2 regions of the Pelotomaculum schinkii genome follow, and region 2 is predicted to be linked to the other one. Evidence: a T-box and tRNA genes for the amino acid it is inferred to sense, from the RefSeq annotation. Region 2 holds a T-box; the other holds one or more tRNA genes.

Region 1 (3,415 bases), on a different contig from region 2:
TTTAGTGGCGGACGGGTGAGTAACGCGTGGATAACCTGCCTTAACGACCGGGATAACGCCGGGAAACTGGCGCTAATACCGGATACGCTCAAGGGAACACATGTTTTTTTGAGGAAAGGAGCAATCCGCATTAAGATGGGTCCGCGTCCCATTAGCTGGTTGGAGGTGTAAGAGACCCCCAAGGCGACGATGGGTAGCCGGCCTGAGAGGGTGGACGGCCACACTGGAACTGAGACACGGTCCAGACTCCTACGGGAGGCAGCAGTGGGGAATCTTCCGCAATGGGCGAAAGCCTGACGGAGCAACGCCGCGTGGATGAAGAAGGCCTTCGGGTTGTAAAATTCTGTCTTCAGGGAAGAAAAAAATGACGGTACCTGAGGAGGAAGCCCCGGCTAACTACGTGCCAGCAGCCGCGGTAAAACGTAGGGGGCGAGCGTTGTCCGGAATTACTGGGCGTAAAGGGCGCGTAGGCGGTTTACTAAGTCTTATGGTGAAAACTATCGGCTCAACCGGTAGCGTGCCTGAGAAACTGGTAGACTTGAGGGCAGGAGAGGGGAGTGGAATTCCCAGTGTAGCGGTGAAATGCGTAGATATTGGGAGGAACACCAGTGGCGAAGGCGGCTCTCTGGCCTGTTACTGACGCTGAGGCGCGAAAGCGTGGGGAGCGAACGGGATTAGATACCCCGGTAGTCCACGCCGTAAACGATGGGTGCTAGGTGTAGGAGGTATCGACCCCTTCTGTGCCGTAGTTAACACAATAAGCACCCCGCCTGGGGAGTACGGCCGCAAGGTTGAAACTCAAAGGAATTGACGGGGGCCCGCACAAGCGGTGGAGCATGTGGTTTAATTCGACGCAACGCGAAGAACCTTACCAGGGTTTGACATCCCCTGATGACTGTGGAAACACAGAGTTTTGCCTTCGGGTAAACAGGGAGACAGGTGGTGCATGGTTGTCGTCAGCTCGTGTCGTGAGATGTTGGGTTAAGTCCCGCAACGAGCGCAACCCCTACGTTTAGTTGCTAACGCGTGAAGGCGAGCACTCTAGAGGAACTGCCGTTGACAAAACGGAGGAAGGTGGGGATGACGTCAAATCATCATGCCCCTTATGTCCTGGGCTACACACGTGCTACAATGGCCGGTACAAAGGGAAGCGAAGCCGCGAGGCGGAGCAAATCCCAAAAAGCCGGTCTCAGTTCGGATTGCAGGCTGCAATTCGCCTGCATGAAGTCGGAATCGCTAGTAATCGCAGGTCAGCATACTGCGGTGAATACGTTCCCGGGCCTTGTACACACCGCCCGTCACACCACGAAAGCTGACAACACCCGAAGCCGGTGAGCTAACCTTAACAGGAGGCAGCCGTCGAAGGTGGGGTTGGTGATTGGGGTGAAGTCGTAACAAGGTAGCCGTATCGGAAGGTGCGGCTGGATCACCTCCTTTCTAAGGAGAAGATATCAGTAGCGGGTAGTGAGTAGTCAGTAGTTAGATTTTAAGAATTTGCGAAAGCAAATTCCGACGAATAATCCGACAACTGATAACAGACAACCTACAACTGAATAATACTCCAGGTCGACCATCCATCAATTCAGTAGTTCGTAGTGAGTAGTCAGTAGTGGGAGATGAGAAGGAATTTGCCTGCGGCAAATTCCAACGGACAATCCGACAACCGACAACAGACAACAGACTACCGAATGCACTGTTTAGTTTTGAGAGACCGTGGGACTATAGCTCAGCCGGCTAGAGCGCACGCCTGATAAGCGTGAGGTCGGTGGTTCGAGTCCACCTAGTCCCACCAATTTCAGTAGTGGGTAGTAGGTAGTCAGTAGTTAGATTTTAAGAAGGAATTTGCCTGCGGCAAATTCCAACGAATAAACCGACTACCGACAACAGACAACAGACTACCGACATTGGGGGTGTAGCTCAGCTGGGAGAGCACCTGCCTTGCAAGCAGGGGGTCAGCGGTTCGAATCCGCTCATCTCCACCAATTTAGTAGTTAGTGGCGGGTGGTTAGCGGTTGGGTAGGCCAACCGAAGCCGAAGCCATTAATATTAAATTCTCTCAATAGGGAAGGTAGGTAGTTAGAAGGAGTCCAACGACAAACCACTAACCACCAACCACCCAATCGTTCTTTGAAAACTGCACAGCATAGGAGAACAAGAGTAACTAGAGCATAGAAGATGTTCTAAGTAGCGCGCGAAATTAGGTCAAGCTGCAAAGGGCATACGGTGGATGCCTAGGCGCACAGGGCCGAAGAAGGACGTGGCAAGCTGCGAAAAGCTACGGGGAGCCGCAAACAGGCATAGATCCGTAGATATCCGAATGGGGCAACCCGGCGGGGGCAAACCCCCGTCACCGTTAGCTGAATCCATAGGTTAACGGAGGGCACCCGGCGAACTGAAACATCTTAGTAGCCGGAGGAAAAGAAAGAAAGATCGAACCCCCTAGTAGCGGCGAGCGAAGCGGGGCGAGCCTAAACCAGTAGTGCATGCACGACTGGGGTTGCGGGACTCTCATCAGATAGTGTAGTAGATTTAGCCGAAGCGGCCTGGAAAGGCCCGGCATAGGAGGTAAAACCCCTGTAGGCGAAAAGTCGAGGTACTACGAGAGTATCCCAAGTACCACGGGACACGGGGAACCCTGTGGGAATCCGGGAGGACCACCTCCCAAGGCTAAATACCCGGTGCGACCGATAGTGAACAAGTACCGTGAGGGAAAGGTGAAAAGCACCCCGGGAGGGGAGTGAAACAGCACCTGAAACCGTATGCTTACAAACAGTCAGAGCACTATTCGGTAGTCGGTAGTGAGTAGTCAGTAGTCAGATTAGGAAGGAATTCGCCTAAAGGCGAATTCCAACAAGCAATCCGACAACAGACTACCGACTACTGACTACCGAAGTGTGATGGCGTACTTTTTGTAGAACGGACCGGCGAGTTACGTCCAGCGGGCAAGGTTAAGCGAAAGAGACGCGGAGCCGCAGCGAAAGCAAGTCTTAATAGGGCGAAGGAAGTCCGTTGGAGTAGACCCGAAACCGGGTGATCTACCCATGTCCAGAGTGAAGCTTTAGTAAAATAAAGTGGAGGCTCGAACCGACCGTCGTTGAAAAGGCGGCGGATGAGGTGTGGGTAGGGGTGAAATGCCAATCGAACCCGGAAATAGCTGGTTCTCCCCGAAATAGCTTTAGGGCTAGCCTTAGGGATGAATACCGGAGGTAGAGCACTGACTGGGCTAGGGGTCTTCACCGATTACCGAACCCAATCAAACTCCGAATGCCGGATATTTTGACCCTAGGAGTCAGACTGCGGGTGCTAAGGTTCGTAGTCAAGAGGGAAACAGCCCAGACCGCCGGCTAAGGTCCCAAAGACAGGCTAAGTGGAAAAGGATGTGGAGTTGCCCGGACAACCAGGATGTTGGCTTAGA
Region 2 (3,415 bases):
GTTATCAAAGCAACCTCCATCGTGTTACACGCTGGTGGAACGAGTATGTGGACGGGCTGCAGCACGGTTTAAACCTTTTCAACCGCTCCAAAAACTGCGCTGTTTACCTTTTGGCGGACGGTCTCATCGTTCATAGCGGCTTTAGCGACTCCTACCACGAGCTGGGCCTGTTGAGCCGCCTGGACCTTGCCGGCCGGGTTGAAGAATGCTCCGGCAGCTTTCTCAGGGCGCCGGATCAGGTGTGTTTTGAGTGTGCTTTGCTCCCCGGTAGATTGAAAGGTCTGGTCCTTACAGAATGCGCCAAGAAACAGTTGTCTGAAATAGTCGGCGGGCCACAGGGTTGTGAACACCTGGCGGACCTGGCTGAGGAACTGCGTAAAGCAGTCGCCTATACGCTGGCAAATATCCGTAAAGGAGGAGTTGTATAAGGTGCTGCCGCTAAAAGAAGAAAAGGACGGCGTGTCCTTCAAGGTAAGGGTCCAGCCTCGGGCATCCAAAAACCAGGTGGCGGGAATTTTCGAAGACGCTCTCAGGGTACGGCTGACGGCGCCTCCGGTGGATGGGGAAGCTAATGAGGCGTGCCGCGCCTTCCTGGCCGACCTCCTGTCGGTCGGCCGCGGCCAGGTAGAAATCCTGTCCGGTCTGACCGGACGCAATAAAGTTGTCAAGATTAAAGGAGTCAGTGTGTCAGAAGTCCAAAAACGCCTACCTTGAAAACTGGTTCTCGAAAAGCCTTTGGGGTAGTGGTCTTGGGGTTATCCTCCGCTCGCTTCGCAATTCTACATTTGTGCAACTAGAGCGTCATATCTACCGCATCTGCAGACAGCCATCCGGCAGCTACGCGCTATTTAAGCTTTACTGCAAGCAACGCACGCGCTACGGAACGCACCCAAGTGCTCCGCTCGCTCCGGAAAACCCCAAGCCCGCAAGTCAAGCCTTTTCGAGAACAATTTTTGTGATAAGTGAAACAAAATGCAGTATATTTTACTAAGGTTGGGCAACTAATTTTCTGTTGGTTGGGGAAATTCACTTGGCAAGTTGACGCACCAGGGCCTTTTCTATATAATATTGTCTGTTAAGGCTCGATAGCTGCCTGTGAGCGGGACGAGTAGGCGTGTAATTCCGGTAAAGAGAACCCGGGTATGGTGGGAACCGGGTACGGATAAACGTTAAAAATCACCCGTGAGGCGCCGGCTGAAACCCTGCGGGGGATTAAGCCAGGCCGGATCGCCACCGTTACCGGGCGACTGGAGTGGCAGGCCTTAGCAGCTAATAACTGGCGGGCCGGCATTTAGGGTGGTACCACGGGTTATAATCCCGTCCCTTTGGGGGCGGGATTTATTCGTTCATAATAGTCAAGTTCATATATGTTTAAATTTTGGAGGGGTATTAAAAAGATGGACTACAGTAAGACTTTAAACCTGCCTAAAACAGATTTTCCGATGCGGGGCAACCTGCCCGAAAGAGAACCGGAGATCTTAAAATTCTGGGAAGATATTGACATCTACCGGCTGGTACAGGAACAACAACGTGATTGTCCCAAGTACATCCTGCACGACGGGCCGCCCTACGCGAATGGCCACATTCACCTTGGTCATGTTTTAAATAAAATATTGAAGGATATCATAGTCAAGTTCCATTCCATGTCGGGCTTTAACGCACCCTATGTGCCGGGATGGGATACGCACGGCCTCCCCATCGAACAACAGGCCATCAAGGCCTTTGGGCTTAACCGCAATAATATCCACCCGGTAGAGTTTCGCGGCAAGTGCAAGGAGTTCGCTCTGAAGTATGTCGATATTCAGAAAGAGGAATTCAAACGGCTGGGGGTACGGGGGGATTGGGACAATCCTTATCTGACCTTGATGCCCCATTATGAGGCCCGCCAGATCGGTGTTTTTGGCGATATGGCCAAGAAAGGTTACATTTACAAGGGACTCAAACCGGTATACTGGTGCGCCTCTTGCGAAACCGCTCTGGCTGAAGCCGAAGTGGAGTATGCCGACAAACAGTCTGCTTCGATTTTTGTGAGGTTCCCGGTGCAGGACGGCAAGGGGGTACTTCCTGAAGACAGCACCTTCGTGGTAATCTGGACCACCACCCCCTGGACCTTGCCGGCCAACCTGGCTATCACTCTCCACCCTGATTTTGAATATGTGTTATTCAGGGCAGGCAGTGAAAAATATCTGGTTGCCTCCGAATTGATGGAGAGTTTTGTTAAGACGGTTGGCCTTGATGACGTTGAAACCATAAAAACATTCAGGGGTACGGAGCTGGAGCAAATAGTGTGTAAACACCCGTTTGTCGACCGGGCTTCCCTGGTAATCCTGGGCGACCATGTAACCCTCGACCAGGGCACCGGTTGTGTGCATACCGCCCCTGGCCACGGCATGGAAGACTTTATAGTGGGCAAGAAGTACGGTCTGCCCGTCCTCTCACCGGTTGACGCCAAAGGACGCTTTACGGAGGAAGGCGGCATCTTTGCCGGAGAATTTTATCTGGACGCCAATAAGTCCGTCATTGAGGAACTGGAAAACCGCGGCCATCTTATGGAGCATTCTACCATCCAGCACCAGTATCCTCACTGCTGGCGCTGCAAGAAGCCTGTTTTCTTCAGGGCCACGGAACAGTGGTTCGCCTCCATTGACGGGTTTCGTCAGGCCACTCTGGACGCCATCCGGACGGTGCGCTGGATCCCGGGCTGGGGGGAGGAGCGGATTTATAACATGGTGGCCAACCGGGGCGACTGGTGCATTTCACGCCAGCGCAGCTGGGGTGTGCCAATTCCGATCTTTTACTGCCGGGACTGCGGCAAGGAATTGATCAACGACCAGACGATCAGCCACCTGCAGGGACTTTTCCGGGAACATGGTTCCGACGTCTGGTTTGCCCGGGAAGCTTCAGAATTGCTGCCGCCGGGGATGAAATGCGCTCATTGCGGCTGTGACGGCTTTACCAAGGAAACCGACATCATGGATGTCTGGTTTGACTCCGGCACCAGTCACTTCGGTGTGCTGGATGAACCGCAGGTGTGGCCCGACCTGCAGCGCCCGGCAGACCTTTACCTTGAGGGCAGCGACCAGCACCGGGGTTGGTTTAATTCTTCCCTTTCCACCTCGGTGGCCGTCACCGGGCAGGCTCCCTACCGGGCGGTCCTGACACACGGGTTTGTTGTAGATGAGAAGGGCCGCAAGATGTCCAAATCACTGGGCAACGTGGTTGATCCGGCCAAGGTTATTAAACAACTGGGCGCCGATATCCTGCGCCTGTGGGTCAGTTCAGCGGATTACCGGGGGGATCTGGCGGCTTCCCCCAGCATTATGAAGCAAATGACCGAGGCCTACCGCAAAATAAGAAACACCTGCCGCTTCCTGCTCGGCAACCTCCATGATTTCGATCCGGCCGTACACAAGGT

The links. The T-box of region 2 lies ahead of ileS (isoleucine--tRNA ligase). A T-box ahead of a tRNA ligase gene usually reads a tRNA of that ligase, here a tRNA-Ile.
Region 1: it encodes a tRNA-Ile, which carries the amino acid that the T-box ahead of ileS (isoleucine--tRNA ligase) is inferred to sense. The anticodon was not compared.

What each region holds. Positions count from the first base shown of each region.
Region 1 is NZ_QFGA01000001.1:2,005,104-2,008,518, reverse strand. Features, by position in the region: rRNA gene Psch_RS09360 (16S ribosomal RNA) at 1-1,437, shown strand, start outside; tRNA gene Psch_RS09355 (tRNA-Ile) at 1,716-1,792, shown strand; tRNA gene Psch_RS09350 (tRNA-Ala) at 1,907-1,982, shown strand; rRNA gene Psch_RS09345 (23S ribosomal RNA) at 2,201-3,415, shown strand, end outside.
Region 2 is NZ_QFGA01000002.1:626,236-629,650, reverse strand. Features, by position in the region: gene Psch_RS13975 (DUF2889 domain-containing protein) at 1-428, shown strand, start outside; gene Psch_RS13970 (DUF167 domain-containing protein) at 430-714, shown strand; T-box leader at 1,087-1,328, shown strand; gene ileS (isoleucine--tRNA ligase) at 1,398-3,415, shown strand, end outside.